Regions from separate parts of the Streptomyces sp. NPDC019937 genome, predicted to be linked through region 3. Evidence: riboswitches for the same ligand, from Rfam matches in the RefSeq annotation. Region 3 holds a riboswitch; each other region holds the start of a gene.

Region 1 (2,194 bases), on a different contig from region 3:
CGCACGGCAGCCCGTGACCGCCGCCGCGCCACCGGCCACCGGCGGATGGGAGCGGATCTACCGCGACCACGTCGAACAGGCCGACCGCGGCGCCGGACTGGACTTCCTCGCGGGCACCCGCGGATCCTTCGTGGCCAGGGAGTCGCACTGACGGGCCCGCACACAGCGGAACCACAGGAACGGCCCAGGCCCGGGAAAGGTTCGCCCCCTACCCTCCGGGCATGCCCACGACGCGTTCCCTGGACGAGGCACTGGCGCGGACCGCCGTACGAGCCCTGATCTCCCAGGCGGAGCTGACCCCCAAACCGGGCCTCGCGGACACCCGCGACCTCCAGGCCCGCGCCACCGGCACCGATCTGCTCGCGCTGCGCTGGTCGGCCAAGGCGCTGGCCCCCGGGTTCGCGGCCATGGCCGCCGCCGCCCGCCGCCCCGGCGAGCCGACCCGGGCGCTCCGTGAGGAGCTGGGCGCCATCGGCCGCTGCGCCGAGTGGACCATGGCGCGGGCCGGCGGCGGCCCGGCCACCGGCCGTCCGCACCACGGGGCGCTGTGGGTGCTGGGGCTGCTGGTCGCGGCCGCCGCCCTGCGGCCCGGCGCCGCGCCGCGGGAGCTGACCGCCACCGCCCGGCAGCTGGCGACCCACGCCGACCGTGGCGCCCCGCGCAGGCCCTCGGCGGGGTCGCAGGTCTCGGCCACCTACGGGGCGGCGGGCGCGCGCGGCGAGGCGCGGGCCGCCTTCCCGCACGTACGCCGCGCCCTGGACGCCCTGTCCACGGCGCGGGCCGCGGGCGCCACCGAGACCCAGGCCCGCCTCGACGCGCTGCTCACCGTGATGAGCACCCTCCAGGACACCGGCCCGCTGTACCAGGCGGGGCCGCCCGCCCTCCGGCGGGTGCAGGACGGGGCGCGCGGTGTGCTGGAGGCGGGCGGCACCGCGACGGCCCCGGGCGCCGCCGCCCTCGCCGCCTTCGACGCCGAGCTGCGCGAGACGGGCGTGGCGCCCCGGGGAAGCGCCGCGCTGCTGGCCGGGGCGCTGTTCCTGGACACGCTCCCGGCCACGGCCCGGCCCGCGGATCGCCCCCGGGGCCGGGACCACGGGGCGAGGGGCTAGCCTTAAGGGCGCTCCACCGGACACGGGGTGCCCCCACGCGGGGGCTGAGATCACACCCGTCGAACCTGAACCAGTTAATACTGGCGGAGGGATGTCATCGATGCCACGGCCGCATGCTGCCACCGACCCGGCGCTCACCGGCGCGGAATCCGTCTTCGACGGGCGGATGCCCACCGCGCCCGGGGACCTGCGCGTCGAGGCGCGCGGGATCGCGCCGGTCCCGGAAAGCCACCGCTACGGCGGGCCGGGGCGCCTGTTCACCGTGTGGTTCGCCCCGAACCTGACCATGACCGGCGTGTTCACCGGCACCGTCGGCATCTCCCTCGGCCTGGACTTCGCCACCGCGCTGGCCGCCGTCGTCCTGGGCACCCTCATCGGCGCCGTACCCACCGCGTATCTGGGCACCTGGGGTAGCCAGACCGGGGCCGGGCAGCTGCCCCTGGCGCGGTTGGCGTTCGGCCGGGGCGTGGCGGTGCCCGGCGTCCTGCAGTGGCTGTCCTCGGTCGCCTGGGACGCGCTCATCGGCCTGTTCGGCGGTGACGCGCTGGCCCGGCTGTGCGGGCTGCCGTTCTGGCTGGGGGTGCTGATCATGATGGCCGCCCAGGGCGCGCTCGGGGTGCTGGGCTACGAGGCCATCCACCGCATGCAGAAGCTGATGACCTTCGTCCTCGCCGCCGCCTTCGCCACCCTGGCCGTCCGGCTGCTCGACGGTGTCCACCCCGCCGCCACCGGGTCGGCCCACGGCGCCGACCGCGTCGGCGCGTTCGTCCTGACCAGCACGATCGCCCTGAGCCTGGCGCTGTCGTGGGCGCCGTACGCCAGCGACTTCAGCCGCTATCTGCCCCGCGCCACCTCCCGGCCGCGCATGTTCTGGTGCACGCTGCTCGGCGTCACCGTGTCCTTCGTGGCCGTCCAGGCGCTCGGGCTGTGGGGAGCGTCCGTGTTCACCGACCAGACCGCCCGCGGCGTCGACGCGGCCCTGGGCGGCGGGGCGCTCGGCGCGTTCGGGCTGCTGGCCGTGGCGCTCGCCGCGCTGTGCAGCAACGCCATGAACGACTACAGCGGCTCCCTGGCCCTGCAGACCG
Region 2 (2,194 bases), on a different contig from region 3:
TGTCGCGGCCCTCGGGGAGAAGCCCTTCCGGGCCGGTCAGGTGTCGCGTCACTACTTCGCCCGCTACACCGACGACCCCGCCCAGTGGACCGACGTACCGGCCGCCGCGCGCGAGAAGCTCGCGGCCGAGCTGCTGCCGGACCTCATGAGCGTGGTGCGGCACATCAGCTGCGACGACGACACCACCCGCAAGACCCTGTGGCGGCTCTTCGACGGCACGCTCGTGGAGTCCGTGCTGATGCGCTACCCGGACCGGGTCACCATGTGCATCAGCTCCCAGGCGGGCTGCGGCATGAACTGCCCGTTCTGCGCCACCGGCCAGGCGGGTCTGGACCGCAATCTGTCGACCGCCGAGATCGTGCACCAGATCGTCGACGGCATGCGGGCGCTGCGCGACGGGGAGATCCCGGGAGGCCCCGCCCGGCTGTCCAACATCGTCTTCATGGGCATGGGCGAGCCGCTGGCCAACTACAACCGGGTCATCGGCGCCATCCGCCGGCTCACCGACCCCGAGCCGGATGGCCTCGGCCTGTCCCAGCGCGGGATCACCGTCTCGACCGTGGGGCTGGTCCCGGCGATGCTGCGGTTCGCCGACGAGGGCTTCAAGTGCCGGCTCGCGGTGTCCCTGCACGCGCCCGACGACGAGCTGCGCGACACCCTCGTCCCGGTCAACACCCGCTGGAAGGTGCGCGAGGTCCTGGACGCGGCGTGGGAGTACGCGGAGAAGTCGGGCCGCCGGATCTCCATCGAGTACGCCCTGATCAAGGACATCAACGACCAGGCGTGGCGCGCCGATCTGCTCGGCAGGCTGCTCAAGGGCCATCGGGTGCACGTCAACCTCATCCCGCTCAACCCGACGCCCGGCTCCAAGTGGACGGCGTCCCGGCCCGAGGACGAGAAGGCGTTCGTGGCGGCGCTGGAGGCGCACGGGGTGCCGGTGACCGTCCGGGACACCCGGGGGCAGGAGATCGACGGGGCGTGCGGCCAGCTGGCGGCCACGGAGCGCTGACCACCGGCTGATACGGTGCCTTCGCACCACCGTCGTACAACCATCCCGCGACGACGCACAAATGAACATTCCGACAGGGGAGCGCGAGAGCGCTGAGAGTGCGGCCCGGCCGCAGACCCTCCAACCTGATCCGGGTCATACCGGCGTAGGGAGTCAGCCCAGCATGAACAGCCATCTTCGGCGTGCCGTCACCGCCGCCCTCGTGGCCTCTCTCGGCGCCGGCGTCCTCGCGGGCTGCGGTGGGGGCGCGGCGGACGGCAAGGACTCCAAGACCGTCACCCTGGTCTCGCACGACTCGTTCGCGGCGTCCAAGGCGGTCCTCAAGGAGTTCACACGCGAGACCGGCTACAAGGTGCGGGTGCAGGCCGGTGGTGACGCGGGGGCCGCCGTCAACCAGGCGATCCTGTCCAAGGACCATCCGCAGGGCGATGTGTTCTTCGGCGTCGACAACACCCTGCTCTCCCGCGCGCTGGACAACGACCTGTTCACGCCGTACGAGGCGAAGGGGCTGGACAAGGTCCCCGCGGCCTTCCAGCCCGACCGGGCGAAGAACCGCGTCACACCGGTCGACTACGGCGACATCTGCGTCAACTACGACCGCGCCTGGTTCGCACGCGAGAAGCTCGCGCCGCCCAGGACGTTCGCCGACCTGACCAAGCCCGCGTACAAGAACCTGCTGGTCACCGAGAACGCCGCCACCTCCTCCCCCGGCCTCGCCTTCCTGCTCGGCACCGCCGCCCGCTACGGCGACCACGGCTGGCGGGACTACTGGAAGAAGCTGCGGGCCAACGGCGTCGAGGTGGTCGACGGCTGGGAGCAGGCGTACTACGACCGCTTCTCCGGCTCGGCGGGTGGCGCCAAGGGCGACAAGCCGCTCGTCGTCTCGTACGCCTCCAGCCCGCCCGCCGAGGTGGCGGACGCGAAGTCGAAGCCCGCCAAGGCCCCGACCGGGGTGGCGGAAGGGACCTGCTTCCGGCAGACGGAGTTCGCCGGGCTGCTGAAGGGCGGGGGCAACACCAAGGGCGGCAAGGCGCTGCTGGACTTCCTGCTGACCAAGCGCTTCCAGGAGGACGTACCGCTGAACATGTACGTCAATCCGGTGCGCGAGGACGCCAAGCTGCCGGAGGTCTTCACCCGGTACGGGGTCAAGGTCGCCGACTCGGCCACCCTGCCGCCGCGGAAGAT
Region 3 (2,194 bases):
AGGACCTCGACGCGATCGCCGTCGCCGAGCGGGGTCGCGGGCCACTGGCCGCGCGGGACGACCGTCTCGTTGACGGCCGCGGCGACGCCCGAGGGCGCCTGGGTGAGGGTCGCGACGACCCCGTCGAGGGTGGTGCCGTCGGGCAGCTCGCGGGGCTCGCCGTTCACGGTGACGGTCATGCGATGTGCTCCTGTACTGCCGCGAGGTGCGGCGCGAAGCGGCGCGGGGAGAACGGCCGCGCGTCGGGCGGGAGTTCGCCGCCGGTCAGAGCCTCGGCCATGACATCGCCGGTGATCGGGGTGAGCAGGACGCCGTTGCGGTAGTGGCCGGTGGCCAGCTGGAGGCCCGGCAGCGCGGTCGGGCCGAGCAGCGGGGCGTTGTCGGGGGAGCCGGGGCGCAGCCCGGCGCGGGTCTCGACGAGCGGCAGCTCGGTGATGCCGGGCACCAGCTCGTGCGCGTCGCGCAGCAGCTCGTACACCCCGCCCGCGGTGACCGTGGTGTCCCAGCCCAGCTCCTCCGTGGTCGCGCCGACGACCAGCTCGCCGTTCTCGCGCGGGACGAGGTAGACGTGCCCGCCGCGCACCACGGCCCGCACGGTCCGGGACAGGAACGGCGCGTACGGGCCGGGCACCGACAGCCGCAGCACCTGGCCCTTGACGGGGCGTACGGGCGGCAGGACCTCCTCGGGGACGCCCGGGAGCCGCCCGCTGAGGCTGCCGGCGGCCAGCACGGTCTGCCAGGCGGCCAGCCGGGTGCCATCGGCCAGCTCGGCCCCGGCGGCCCGGTCGCCGTCCAGCGCCAGCCGCTCCGCGCGGGCGCGGTGGAGGGCCACCCCGGCGCGCTCGCACGCCGTCAGCAGCGCGGCCGCCAGCCGCCGCGGGTCGATCTGGTGGTCGCCGTCGACGCGCAGGCCCCCGCGCACGCCCGGCGCGAGCATCGGCTCCAGGCGCCGGCATTCGCGCCCGGTCAGCCACTGCGCGTCCAGCCCGAGCCGCTGCTGGAAGGCGTGCAGCTCCCGCAGATGCGCGCGGTCGTCCGCGTCGAGCGCGACCGAGAGCGTGCCGCAGGTGCGAAAGCCCAGGTCGTGGCCGCTCGCCTCCTCCAGCTCCGCAACGAAGGACGGATAGCGGCGCGCCGAGGCCAGATTCAGCCCGAGCAGGGTCTGCTCGCCGTAGTGCAGCTCGGTGACGGCGGCCAGCATCCCGGCCGCGACCTGGGCGGCACCGCCGCCGGGCGCCGGGTCGGCGACGGCGGTGCGCAAGCCCCGCTGGGCCGCCCGCCAGGCCGTGACCAGGCCGATGATGCCGCCGCCGATGACGAGGACGTCGTACGGCGCGTCACCGGCGGGTGCCTCGCGCGCTGTGTGGGGTGGCGTGTGCATGGGCTGTCGCCCCCTCCCTTCGCCGGCATGACCCGGATCAGGTTCGTACGGTCGGAGGCCGCGCCAGCCTCCCTCTCAGCCCGGTGCGCCCGGGCTCCCGCGAGTGCTCTGTCCCGCCACCCTAGTACGCGCCCCGAATCGCCCGGAAGGGAGCGCCCCGGGCGGGGCCGGGTGCCGGGGCCCCTTCGCGACGGCCGTCCGGCCGGCCGGGCTGTGCCCGAGATCTCGTCGTGCGCTCTGCGGTCCGCCCCACCTGCCGCAATACAGTGATCGTGTGAGCGATGAGACGACGAAGACGATGGCGTCCTCGGCGGGTGGCGGCGGACAGCGGGTGGTGATCGTCGGCGCGGGCATGGCGGGGGTGCAGACCGCGGTCGCGCTGCGGGAGCAGGGCTGGACCGGGGAGATCCTGCTGCTGGGCGCCGAGCCCCATCAGCCGTACGACCGGCCGCCGCTGTCCAAGGCCGTACTGCTCGGCAAGGCCGAGGGGTCCGCGTTCGACGTGGACTTCGCCGCGCTCGGCATCGAGCTGCGCCTCGGCGTCCCGGTGACCGGGCTGGACACCGGCGGGCGGACGGTGGACACCGGATCGGGCCCGATCCCGTACGACGTCCTGGTGATCGCCACCGGCGCCGAGCCGATCGCCCTGCCCGGCAGCGAGGACGTGCCGGGCGTCCACCTCCTGCGCACCCTGGACGACGCCGAGCGGCTGCGCCCGGTGCTCGCCGGACAGGGCGAGGTCGTGGTGGTCGGGGCGGGCTGGATCGGAGCGGAGTTCGCGACCGCCGCCCGCGAGGCGGGCTGCGCGGTGAC
Region 4 (2,194 bases), on a different contig from region 3:
GTCCGGCAGCCCCAGGTGCTCCTTGGGGGTGACGTAGCAGAGCATCGCCGTGCCCCACCAGGCGATCATCGCGGCGCCGATCCCCGAGGTGATGTGGTCGTATGCGGGCGCGACATCCGTGGTGAGGGGGCCCAGGGTGTAGAAGGGGGCCTCCTCGCAGATCTCCTGCTGGAGGTCGACGTTCTCCTTGATCTTGTGCATCGGGACATGACCCGGGCCCTCGATCATCGTCTGGACGCCGTGCTCCTTGGCGGTCCGGTTGAGTTCGCCGAGCGTGCGCAGCTCCGCGAACTGGGCCTCGTCGTTGGCGTCGGCGATGGACCCGGGGCGCAGTCCGTCACCGAGCGAGTAGGTGACGTCGTAGGCCGCGAGGATCTCGCACAGCTCCTCGAAGTGGGTATAGAGGAACGACTCCTGATGGTGGGCCAGGCACCAGGCGGCCATGATCGAGCCGCCGCGGGAGACGATGCCGGTCTTGCGGCGGGCGGTCAGGGGGACGTACGGCAGCCGCACGCCCGCGTGCACCGTCATGTAGTCGACGCCCTGCTCGGCCTGTTCGATGACGGTGTCCTTGTAGACCTCCCAGGTCAGCTCCTCGGCCTTGCCGTCGACCTTCTCCAGCGCCTGGTAGAGCGGCACGGTGCCGATGGGGACGGGTGAGTTGCGCAGCACCCACTCGCGGGTGGTGTGGATGTTGCGGCCGGTCGAGAGGTCCATGACCGTGTCGGCGCCCCAGCGGGTCGCCCAGGTCATCTTCTCGACCTCTTCCTCGATGGACGAGGTGACGGCGGAGTTGCCGATGTTGGCGTTGACCTTCACCAGGAACCGCTTGCCGATGATCATCGGCTCGATCTCCGGGTGATTGACGTTGGCGGGCAGTACGGCCCGGCCCGCCGCGATCTCCTCGCGGACCACCTCGGGGGAGACGTTCTCGCGGAGCGCCACGTACTCCATCTCCGCGGTGACCTCGCCCCGGCGGGCGTACGCGAGTTGGGTGACGGCGGCGCCGTCACGGGCCCGGCGGGGCTGGCGCGGCCGTCCGGGGAAGACCGCGTCGAGGTTGCGCAGGCCACCGCGGGGCGAGGTGTGTTTGACCCCGTCGTCCTCCGGCCGGGCCGGGCGGCCGGAGTACTCCTCGGTGTCGCCGCGGGCGATGATCCAGTTCTGCCGCAGCGGCGCGAGGCCACGGCGGACGTCGGTGTCGATGTGGGGGTCGGTGTACGGGCCGGAGGTGTCGTACAGCGTCACGTCCTGGCCATTGGTGAGGTGCACGCGGCGCACCGGGACCTGGATGTCCGGGCGGGAACCCGTGACATATCCCTTGTGCCAGCCGAAATCGCCGGCGTTTTCGCGCATGTGTGCATCCTGCTGAGTCATGAGACCCACTCCCTACGCCGGCATTACCCGGTAACAGGTTCAGCGGTCGGCGCAGCTGTCGCGTCAGCGCCCTCTCAGCCCGGTGCTCCGAGCTCCCGCGATTGCAAAGGTGCCCCCACGCTAACGGTTTCCCCGCATACCTGAACAGGGGGCCTCGCACTCTTGCGATGATGCGACGGTGACCGCGACACAGCAGGACCATCCGCCCGAGCAGCCCCGCGTGCCCGGCCAGGCCCACTCCCACTCCCACGGCCACAGCCATGCCCATGCGCACGGTCCGGCCGCCCCCGTCTCCGCACGCCTCCGCAAGGTCATCGCGGTGGTGCTCATCCCCTTCGCCGTCGCCGTCCTCGCCGGGCTGGTCGCGCTGTGGCCGGGCAGCCCCGAGCACACCACGCACGGCCGCAGCGGGCTCGGCTTCGACCAGGAGACGGCCGCCGGGCGGGTGGTGAAGGTGGAGGAGGTCGACTGCGCCGACGTCAACGCGCAGCCGCAGGCCCCCACCGAGCCGGGTCAGCAGGGCGGCGCCCCGGCGCCCGGCGGCGGGACGGGCGGCGCGGCCGGCGGAAGCGGCGGCGGGGCCACCGGCGGCGGGAAGAGCGTCTGCGAGCGGGCCACCATCGAGGTCACCTCGGGCAAGGACAAGGGCCGTACGTTCCCCGAGATCGTCCAGCCGAACGCCTCACGGAAGTTCAGCGCCGGGCAGGAGCTGAAGCTGAGTTACGCGCCCAAGGCGCCGAAGAATCTCCAGTACTCGGTCTCGGACGTGGACCGCTCGTTCCCGATGGCGCTGCTCGCCGGGCTGTTCGCGCTCGTG

What was found. A riboswitch is a leader RNA that binds a small molecule or an ion and turns the genes downstream of it on or off. The one in region 3 is predicted to bind thiamine pyrophosphate.
Region 1: another riboswitch for thiamine pyrophosphate. It lies ahead of ABZ562_RS39385 (cytosine permease); the one in region 3 lies ahead of thiO (glycine oxidase ThiO).
Region 2: another riboswitch for thiamine pyrophosphate. It lies ahead of ABZ562_RS31130 (thiamine ABC transporter substrate-binding protein); the one in region 3 lies ahead of thiO (glycine oxidase ThiO).
Region 4: another riboswitch for thiamine pyrophosphate. It lies ahead of thiC (phosphomethylpyrimidine synthase ThiC); the one in region 3 lies ahead of thiO (glycine oxidase ThiO).

What each region holds. Positions count from the first base shown of each region.
Region 1 covers NZ_JBEYAL010000075.1:7,446-9,639, forward strand. The annotation lists gene ABZ562_RS39375 (IlvD/Edd family dehydratase) at 1-151, shown strand, start outside; gene ABZ562_RS39380 (triphosphoribosyl-dephospho-CoA synthase) at 222-1,109, shown strand; TPP riboswitch at 1,123-1,218, shown strand; gene ABZ562_RS39385 (cytosine permease) at 1,210-2,194, shown strand, end outside.
Region 2 covers NZ_JBEYAL010000037.1:66,386-68,579, reverse strand. The annotation lists gene rlmN (23S rRNA (adenine(2503)-C(2))-methyltransferase RlmN) at 1-1,009, shown strand, start outside; TPP riboswitch at 1,075-1,178, shown strand; gene ABZ562_RS31130 (thiamine ABC transporter substrate-binding protein) at 1,173-2,194, shown strand, end outside.
Region 3 covers NZ_JBEYAL010000047.1:19,939-22,132, reverse strand. The annotation lists gene thiS (sulfur carrier protein ThiS) at 1-179, opposite strand, end outside; gene thiO (glycine oxidase ThiO) at 176-1,381, opposite strand; TPP riboswitch at 1,379-1,492, opposite strand; gene ABZ562_RS34725 (FAD-dependent oxidoreductase) at 1,680-2,194, shown strand, end outside.
Region 4 covers NZ_JBEYAL010000010.1:153,557-155,750, forward strand. The annotation lists gene thiC (phosphomethylpyrimidine synthase ThiC) at 1-1,356, opposite strand, end outside; TPP riboswitch at 1,370-1,486, opposite strand; gene ABZ562_RS12760 (YibE/F family protein) at 1,556-2,194, shown strand, end outside.